2 regions of the Solibacillus sp. NPDC093137 genome follow, and region 1 is predicted to be linked to the other one. Evidence: predicted binding sites of a transcription regulator. Region 1 holds the regulator's gene; the other holds the start of a gene.

Evidence for each region. Region 1 encodes LexA, which represses DNA repair genes until DNA is damaged. Its sites were predicted from a motif close to CGAACATATGTTCG; they were not measured.
Region 2: a site for LexA is predicted at 2,447-2,460, ahead of ACQKN3_RS16065 (carbohydrate kinase). Genes of this name have one in related genera too.

What each region holds. Positions count from the first base shown of each region.
Region 1 is NZ_JBNNVH010000001.1:386,836-391,274, reverse strand. It holds gene tkt (transketolase) at 1-999, opposite strand, end outside; gene ACQKN3_RS01885 (DUF896 domain-containing protein) at 1,139-1,375, opposite strand; gene ACQKN3_RS01880 (YneB family resolvase-like protein) at 1,440-2,096, opposite strand; gene yneA (cell division suppressor protein YneA) at 2,083-2,430, opposite strand; gene lexA (transcriptional repressor LexA) at 2,591-3,214, shown strand; gene ACQKN3_RS01865 (gamma-glutamyl-gamma-aminobutyrate hydrolase family protein) at 3,298-3,993, opposite strand; gene ACQKN3_RS01860 (5' nucleotidase, NT5C type) at 4,109-4,439, opposite strand, start outside.
Region 2 is NZ_JBNNVH010000005.1:160,395-164,833, reverse strand. It holds gene ACQKN3_RS16075 (DUF1128 domain-containing protein) at 128-349, shown strand; gene ACQKN3_RS16070 (pseudouridine-5'-phosphate glycosidase) at 434-1,342, opposite strand; gene ACQKN3_RS16065 (carbohydrate kinase) at 1,342-2,430, opposite strand; gene motB (flagellar motor protein MotB) at 2,603-3,358, opposite strand; gene motA (flagellar motor stator protein MotA) at 3,342-4,142, opposite strand; gene ACQKN3_RS16050 (aminopeptidase) at 4,335-4,439, shown strand, end outside.

The DNA of each region.
Region 1 (4,439 bases):
CATTGCGTTTACAAATTGTGCAGCCAGTTCTGGATATTCGTTTTTGTAGCTTTCGAATAATTCATTCCATGCTGCTTCTGCTTGTACACCTTGTACTTCGCTAGCTGCTTTAAATGTATCATATACTTCAGTTGGAACGAAGAATGGCTCATGTTCCCAAGCGTATGCAGCTTTTGTTAAAGTAACTTCATCAAATCCTAGTGGCGCACCATGTGAATCTGCTTTACCAGATTTGTTAGGAGAACCAAAACCGATAACAGTTTTCACTTCGATTACAGTTGGGCCGCCAGTATTTTGTTTCGCTTTTTCAATAGCTGAATTAATTTCCACGATATCTGTACCGTCTGCAACTTTTAAATAGTTCCAGCCGTATGATTCGAAACGTTTTTGGATGTTTTCCGAGAATGACTTTTCTAAATCACCATCAAGTGAAATATCATTTGAATCATATAGTACAATTAATTTATCCAATTTTAAGTGACCTGCAAGAGAAATTGCTTCTGCAGCAACACCTTCCATTAAATCACCGTCACCGCATAGTGCAAATGTATAGTGGTCTACAATGTCTTTACCTGGCTTGTTGTATGTTGCTGACAAGTGACGTTCAGCCATAGCCATACCTACTGACATTGCAATACCTTGTCCTAATGGACCAGTTGTCGCTTCTACACCAACTGTATGACCATATTCAGGATGTCCCGGTGTTTTTGAATTCCATTGACGGAAGTTTTTGATTTCTTCCAACTCTAAACCGTAGCCACCTAGATGCAATAAACTATATAAAAGCATGGATCCATGTCCAGCTGATAATACAAAACGGTCGCGGTTATACCAATTAGGATTTTGAGGGTTATGGCGTAAATGCTTCGTCCACAATGTATAGGCCATAGGTGCAGCACCCATTGGTAAACCTGGGTGACCTGAATTTGCTTTTTCAATTGCGTCGATTGATAGTGTACGGATTGCGTTAATTGCTAACTGATCCATCTGTTGTGTCATTATGTGACATCCTTTCCTCGTACGATATTTATACATTTTATAGTGTAGACAAATTTTCACAAGAAAACAATAATTTCTAAAAACGTCCTATAAAATATGTCATACTTTATATTAAATGTGACATATTAATGAAATGTTATTAGTTTAAGAATTTCTTCTGTGATTTAATTTGTTTTAATTTTTCAGGTGTCACATCATTGCCTTCTTCATCAATTACTTTTACATGCTCGATTGTATCACGCATTGTAGTACGGAAAGTATCTAAATATTCTTTGCGCAGCGCTGTACGTTCCTTCGCCTGCTCTTCCGTCAATTTACCTTCTCTCGCTAATTTAGAAAGCTCGTTAATGCGAGCTAATTTTTCTTTTGATAACATTTGAATCTCACCTTTCTTCCTACCTACTACAAAGGTATAAAAAAAACGACTTGAAAACAAGTGTTTACTCTTCAAGTCGCTCCATATATTCAATATATCTTCTATGTACGGTCGCTTTACTGATAGAAATGCCCAAGCCAGACAAAGTCGTAGCAATTTCTGCAAAGGTTAAGCCTTTCTGACGCAGTTGAACAATTTCTTCGACAGGCACTTCTTTTCGTTCACGCCCTTCAATATTACCGCGGTTTTTCAAATTATTTTGCGGCTGGTAGCCATTTTCTACAGCGCGGCGCATTCCCCGGCGGATTTTTGCATTATGCATACGACGCTGATACTCTTCGACAATCGCTAAAATTTCGAGCAGCATTGTATCCATTTCGTTTAATACGACAGGACCTGCATCATTCAATGTATATACTGTCGCTTCATATTTTTGCAGTAGGTGCAGCACTGCCATACGGGCATTCCCTCGCCCTAAACGGGTTTCATCCTGTACAAATAATGCTTTAATACCGTACTCTTTCATGTAGTCAAGCATGTCGAGTAATCCGTCTCGATCGACATCATATCCACTATGCTGGTCCATGAAAATCTCCACATCTTTATAGCCGAATGATTTTGCGTATTTTGTCAGCTCCTCCTGCTGACGCACTAGCGATGTTTCTTGTGTATTTTTATCCGTACTGACACGGCAATAGATTACTGCTTTAGTTTTTATCATTGTTCCCTCTCGCTACTTTAATCAATTGCATATCGGAGGATTCATTCAGCTGAGCAATGTATTGTGAATCTTTTTCTACAGGCACAACCAATACTTGTCCTAAAACAACTTTTTCATCCAGCATTCCGTTTTCCTTTTTTACTTCATTGATCCAATCATGCTTAGCCATTTTACCACGATATTGTTCTGCCAACGACCATAAAGTATCGCCATGCTCTATGCTTACGTGTTCGTATAATTCAATTTTATCATCCTGCATCATGAATAAAGCAATCATAAGTACAGAGAATAGTAGAAACATTGATGTGAAGCCATTTAATTTAACTCTTTTCATTTGAAAAACCCTCTTTCGAATGTATGTTCGGAATGTTTGTTCTCATAATAATACGAACGTATGTTTTTGTCAACCGTTTTTTCGAACTTATGTTTGCATTCATGTTCGCATACTGCTATACTTACTTTAAGAAAAATAGCATGATAAAGAGGTGAGTTAGTTGACACAAAAAATTTCAAAGCGGCAGCAAGCTATTCTAACTTTTATAAAAGAGGAAGTTCGTGCTAAAGGCTATCCGCCATCAGTTCGCGAAATTGGAGAAGCAGTAGGTTTAGCTTCCAGTTCAACTGTCCACGGGCATTTAGCTCGTTTAGAAAGTAAAGGGCTTATCCGCCGTGATCCTACAAAGCCGCGTGCCATTGAAATATTGGATCAGGAAGAGATGAATATCGCAAAACAAGGTGTCATTCATGTTCCGTTGATCGGTAAAGTTACAGCTGGTCTGCCTATTTCTGCAATCGAGGATATCCAGGAATATTTCCCGTTGCCGGATGCTTACGGCTCACCGGAAGAGGAATTATTTATGCTTGAGATTATGGGAGAATCCATGATTGAAGCCGGGATTTTAAATGGGGATTATGTGATCGTTAAAAAAACGTCTACTGCGAACAATGGAGAGATTGTCGTAGCAATGACGGAAGACGATGAAGCAACTGTTAAGCGCTTTTACAAAGAAAAAACTCATTTCCGTTTACAGCCTGAAAATAGCTCAATGGAGCCAATCATTGTCAACCAAGTTTCTATTTTAGGTAAAGTGGTCGGCCTCTATCGAAATATCCATTAATCATCAACTTGCCATTCTAATAGAATCGGCAAGTTTTTTATTTACAAAATAAAAAGCTCAGCCGCGAACGACTAAGCCTTTCGTTATTTATTGCATGCTTCTACAAAACTATTAAATAAGCGCTGTGCATAAACATCACCGTTCGGAGCCAATTCTTCCGGATGCCATTGCACCGCGACACAATATGGATGCGATTCATGTTCAATCCCTTCAATGATGCCGTCCTTAGCAAGTGCCGAAACAACGAGCCCTTTCCCCAGCTTTCCAACCGATTGATGATGAAATGTATTTACACGGAATGAGTCTTCTTTAAAAATCTCTTTAAATTTAGGTGTCTTTACTTCAACGGTATGTGCCAGTTCCCCTCGCTTTGAAGGCTGTTTATGTAAAATTGTGTTCGCTACTTGTGAGGGTATATCCTGAATTATCTTCCCCCCGAATGCGACATTCATAATCTGTTGTCCGCGGCAAATACCGAGAACAGGCATTTGTCTTTTATAGGCTTCATTCATCAATAAAAGATCGCTGTCATCACGTTTCCGTACAACACTTCCGATATGACGGTGCGGTTCTTCATTAAACAACAATGGATCTATATCCGCTCCACCAATTAATACGAGGCCTTCAATTAGATCTAATAACTCATTTACGTTTTCTTCTGTAGCATTCGGTATACAAATCGGTATACCTCCCGCTTGTTCAATTGAAATTAAATACGTGTTATTAATATCCAACTTCTTGTCAAAATCATACATTGTTAATCCAATAATCGGTTTCATTCTTTTTATCCCCTTATAATTTATAGATAATTCCAATAATTTAAATTATACTATTGCGTTATACGAAATGACTACAAAAATAAAAAAGGATTGCAGAATCGCAACCCTTTACTTATTAAACACTTTCCATTTGTTTTATAAAATACTGTTTAATTTCTTTCCAGTTATGAACACGCATGAAACCTTCTTCTGATCGATTGTACGGCATCGAATACAATATACCTGTCCCTTTGAATGCTGCGAGTTGGCGTGGGCTGTCATCAATTAAATAATCGGTATGTATTACCGCTTTATTTCCGCAAAACACAATGTTCTGTGTTTTAATAAAGGGTAAATGCTCCATTAACCAGTCGTATTTCGCTGTAAATGAACCCGGTACATCCATTGCAGCTGTCGCAATAAAAATTTCATAATGTTCCTGCAACTCTTGAATGACTTTAATCGCA
Region 2 (4,439 bases), on a different contig from region 1:
TATCTATTTGTATTTTAACGAATGTTCGATATTATTAAAAGTATTCAGTAAACTTTAACCTGTTGACAAGATGATGGTTGCATGAAATGATATTTTTGTAAACATTGAAAGGTAGGGCACACAAATTATGGACTTATCAAATCCGTCGCAGCAAAATGTCATCTATATGATCGAGCAAATTAAAGAAAAACTTCGTATGGTAAATGTTGATGCTATGCAGTCTTCTGCATTTGATGAAGAAAAATACGAAGACCTGCAATATTTATATGAAATGGTTATGAAACGCGATTCATTTAGCCCAAGTGAAATGAATGCCATCGTAGCTGAACTAGGCGCCCTTCGTAAATAATATCAAATGTGTAATGTGAAAAAGAAGCTCATCGATTATTCGACAAGCTTCTTTTTTTATTCCCTATTCCCCAGGAAATATTAATTATTTATTTAATTCGACAGCGATTTTTGCACCTACACGGGCATTATGTTTAACAAGGGCAATATTGGCATCCAGTGATTTACCTTCTGTCAGCTCTTTCACTTTACCTAATAAGAATGGCGTTACATTTTTGCCTGCGATGCCTTGTTCTTTCGCTTCATTTAATGCATTGTCAATAATTCCGTCAATAACACTTGATTCCATAGCATCTTCTACTGGGATCGGATTAGCGATTAATGCACCGCCACGTAAACCTAAATCCCACTTAGCACGTAGAATTGCAGCAGTTTCTTCTGCAGAATCAACGCGGATATTTACATCGAATTCACTTTCACGTGCATAGAATGCAGGCAATTTATCTGTTCCGTAACCAATTACCGGTACACCTTTAGTTTCAAGGTATTCCAATGTTAAGCCGATGTCTAAAATTGATTTGGCACCTGCACATACTACAGCCACATTTGTCATTGCCAGCTCTTCCAAGTCTGCAGAAATATCCATTGTAGTTTCAGCGCCACGGTGAACCCCACCAATACCGCCTGTTACGAATAATTCGATACCAGCAAGCTCAGCACAGATCATTGTTGCCGCTACAGTAGTTGCACCGATTTTCTTTGTTGCAAGTAAATAGCCAATATCACGACGGCTTGTTTTTGCTACACCTTGAGCATTACCGAACATTTCTAATTCTTCATCAGATAAACCGATTTTAATTTTCCCATCGATTAATGCGATTGTTGCCGGTACTGCACCGCCATCACGTATAATTTGTTCCACTTCACGAGCTGTTTGTACATTTTGAGGATATGGCATACCGTGTGAAATAATTGTTGATTCCAACGCTACGATTGGTAAGCCTTTCTCTTTAGCTTCTAATACCTCTTGTGAATATGATAAATATTGTTTCATTATAAATTCCTCCATTCAAGTAAGTTATCTTTTGTTAAATCTTCACGTACTGTTTTATCCGATTGCAATGTTTTCGATGCATTTACCAACCCGAGCTGGATTGCTTCTTCAAGCTCTTCATCGTTTAATACACCATGTAAAAATGCACTGACAAAAGCATCTCCGGCACCTGTAACATCTACTATATTTCTAGTTGCAATGGCTTTGTAGTGTACTATATTACCTTCGTTCCCCACCATTACTCCATGTTCGCCAAGAGTGAGCACAACATGCTCCGCTCCTTTTTGCAACAACATGTTAACAGCCTTTTCATATTGGCTATATGTTTCCAGCTTCACATTTAAATAGCTTTCCGCTTCATCTCGATTACAAATAAAGTAACGGATACCGTGCAGATCCTGCGACATATTTTTCATCTTAGGTGAAGAAACAGGGATAACCGCCAATGCGATATTACGCTCTATTGCGAAATTCCTAATATATTCTACTGTTTCTAATGGGCTGTTTAAGTCAATGACAATACAGCTGGCATTTTGTAATATTGCTTCGTGCTTTTTTAAAACACTCGGCAACAACTGATCATAAATCGCCATATTTGCCATCGATATTACCAGTTCACCCATATTATCAAGTACTGCTGTATAAGAACCTGTATTATAATCGTTTAATTTCTCTACTAAATCCACATTCATCATACTCTTACAATTTTGTTCAATAAATGCACTATCATGATCTTCACCCATTACAGTAATTAAGGAAACACGGTTGCCTAACCGCCCTAAGTTTTCAGCGATATTGCGGGCAACACCGCCTACCGATTCTGTAACAGAAGCAGGATTGGAAGTCCCTAATTGGACATTTTGCTCAATAGTGAATTTACGATCGATATTGGCACCACCAATTGCAATGATTTGATTTTTCTCTGGCAAAACATACGCACGTCCTAAAATTTCCCCTCTTTTTATAAGCGATGAAATCATATTAGCAAGCGCTGGCCTGGACATTCCCAGTTGTTCTGCCATTTCCTGTTGTGATAAGTAGGGATTCTTCTTTATTAATTGGAAAATCAATTTTTCCTTTTCATTCAACTTTATCACCTCTAATCAAACATTTGTTTATAATTATAAACTTTTGTTTATTAAATGTCAAATTAATATTAAATTTTTCGTCTTGCGTAGTATGGAAGTACTTTCTTCTTTTATGAGCTGTGACATAATAAAAAAGCTGTTCAGAAGGTTTCCCTTCCAAACAGCTTTCTTGCTATTCTACTATTACATCGCCATTTTCTGCTATACGTGGCTGTACGAGCACTTCAACACGGCGGTTTTTGGCTCTGCCTTCTTGAGTATCATTCGTAGCTATCGGCTGGAATTCTCCGAAACCTTTTACACTGAAGTATTTGGAATCAAGTTGTTCATTTCCCGAAACGATTTCTTTCATGAAGTTTACTGCACGCATTACAGACAGATCCCAGTTGGAATCAAATTCAGGTGTTTTAATCGGTACATTATCTGTATGACCAGTGATGACAATATTACGCGGTGGATCAAACATTAATAATTGAGCAAGCTCGTCAGCAATTGTTGCATATTCCGCTTTCACATCTGCTCGTCCCATATCGAATAAAATACTGTCCCGGATGGTAATTAATAATCCCTCTTCTGTCATTTTCGTTTCAAACTGGTCTTCCAGCTCATTAATCGCAATAAACTCGTCCACACGGTTTTGCGTTTCATGTAGGCGTTGCTGATCTTCCATATATTTAGAGATACCTGTTGGTGTAGAGTTATCCGGTGTTTGTATGATAGATGAGTTGTCCATTACACCTGTGCCACCGGTAAAAATATTATTAAATACTGCAGACATTTGCTCCAATTTTTTCTCATCCACTGAGCTTGATGCAAATAGTACAATAAATAACGCTAATAATAACGTTAATATATCTGCATAAGGTACTAACCAGGACTCGTCAATATGCTCCTCATGCTTTTTATGTCTTTTACGCTTCTTTGCCAAGGCCACCCGCCCCGCTTTCGGTAATTTGCTTACGTTCTTCCATCGTTAAGTATGAAGCCAGCTTCTGCTCGATTACACGAGGCGCTTCACCTTCAAGTACGGATAAAATCCCTTCAATCATCATTAGCTTTTGCTTAACTTCTACAGCAGATTTGCGTTTTAGCTTGTTGGCAAATGGATGCCATAAAACGTAACCAGTGAAGATACCCAATAACGTTGCAACAAAGGCCGCTGAGATGGCATGTCCTAATTTATCAATATCGGTCATGTCCTTTAATGCGGCAATAAGACCTACTACAGCACCTAATACTCCAAGTGTCGGTGCATATGTACCTGCTTGCGAGAAAATGCCTGCACCACTTGCATGGCGATCTTCCAGCGCTTCAACTTCCTCTGTTAATACATCGCGAATATAGTCTGCGTTTTGACCATCAATCGCTAATGTTAAACCATTTTTTAAAAACGGATCTTCAATTTCAGCTGCTTTGCTTTCTAATGCCAATAGTCCTTCACGACGAGCCAAATCTGCCCATTGTGAAAACATTTTAATCAAGTCGATATCACTTGCGAGTTTTGTTTCTGAAAATAAAATTTTAAAAAGCTTTGGAACCCTTTTTAGTTCCTTCATCGGGAAAGCGATTGTAACTGCAGCAATCGTACCGAAAATAATAATTAAAATCGCAGCAGGGTTTATTAACACTTCCGGTGTAACGCCTTTTAAGAACATCCCGACTAACAGGGCGATAAAGGCGATGATAACCCCAACAACTGATGATATATCCATATATAGTACCTCCAAATTACGATGTCTTTTCTTTATTTCGGTATATTTAAATTTTTATTAACTTCCTTTACACTAGTTATAAGAAGATTTTTTTGTTTTTGACACATTATTGTTCTTTTCTAAGCTTGAATATGACTATTAATGCGTTGGGAATTAACTAATTCTTAAGATAATTATTGGAGGAATGAATCAATGAATTCTATGTTCGAAGCAAATTTAACGAAATACGCAGAACTGGCAGTAAAAATCGGGGTTAATATTCAACCAAATCAATATTTGTATATTGCAGCTTCTATC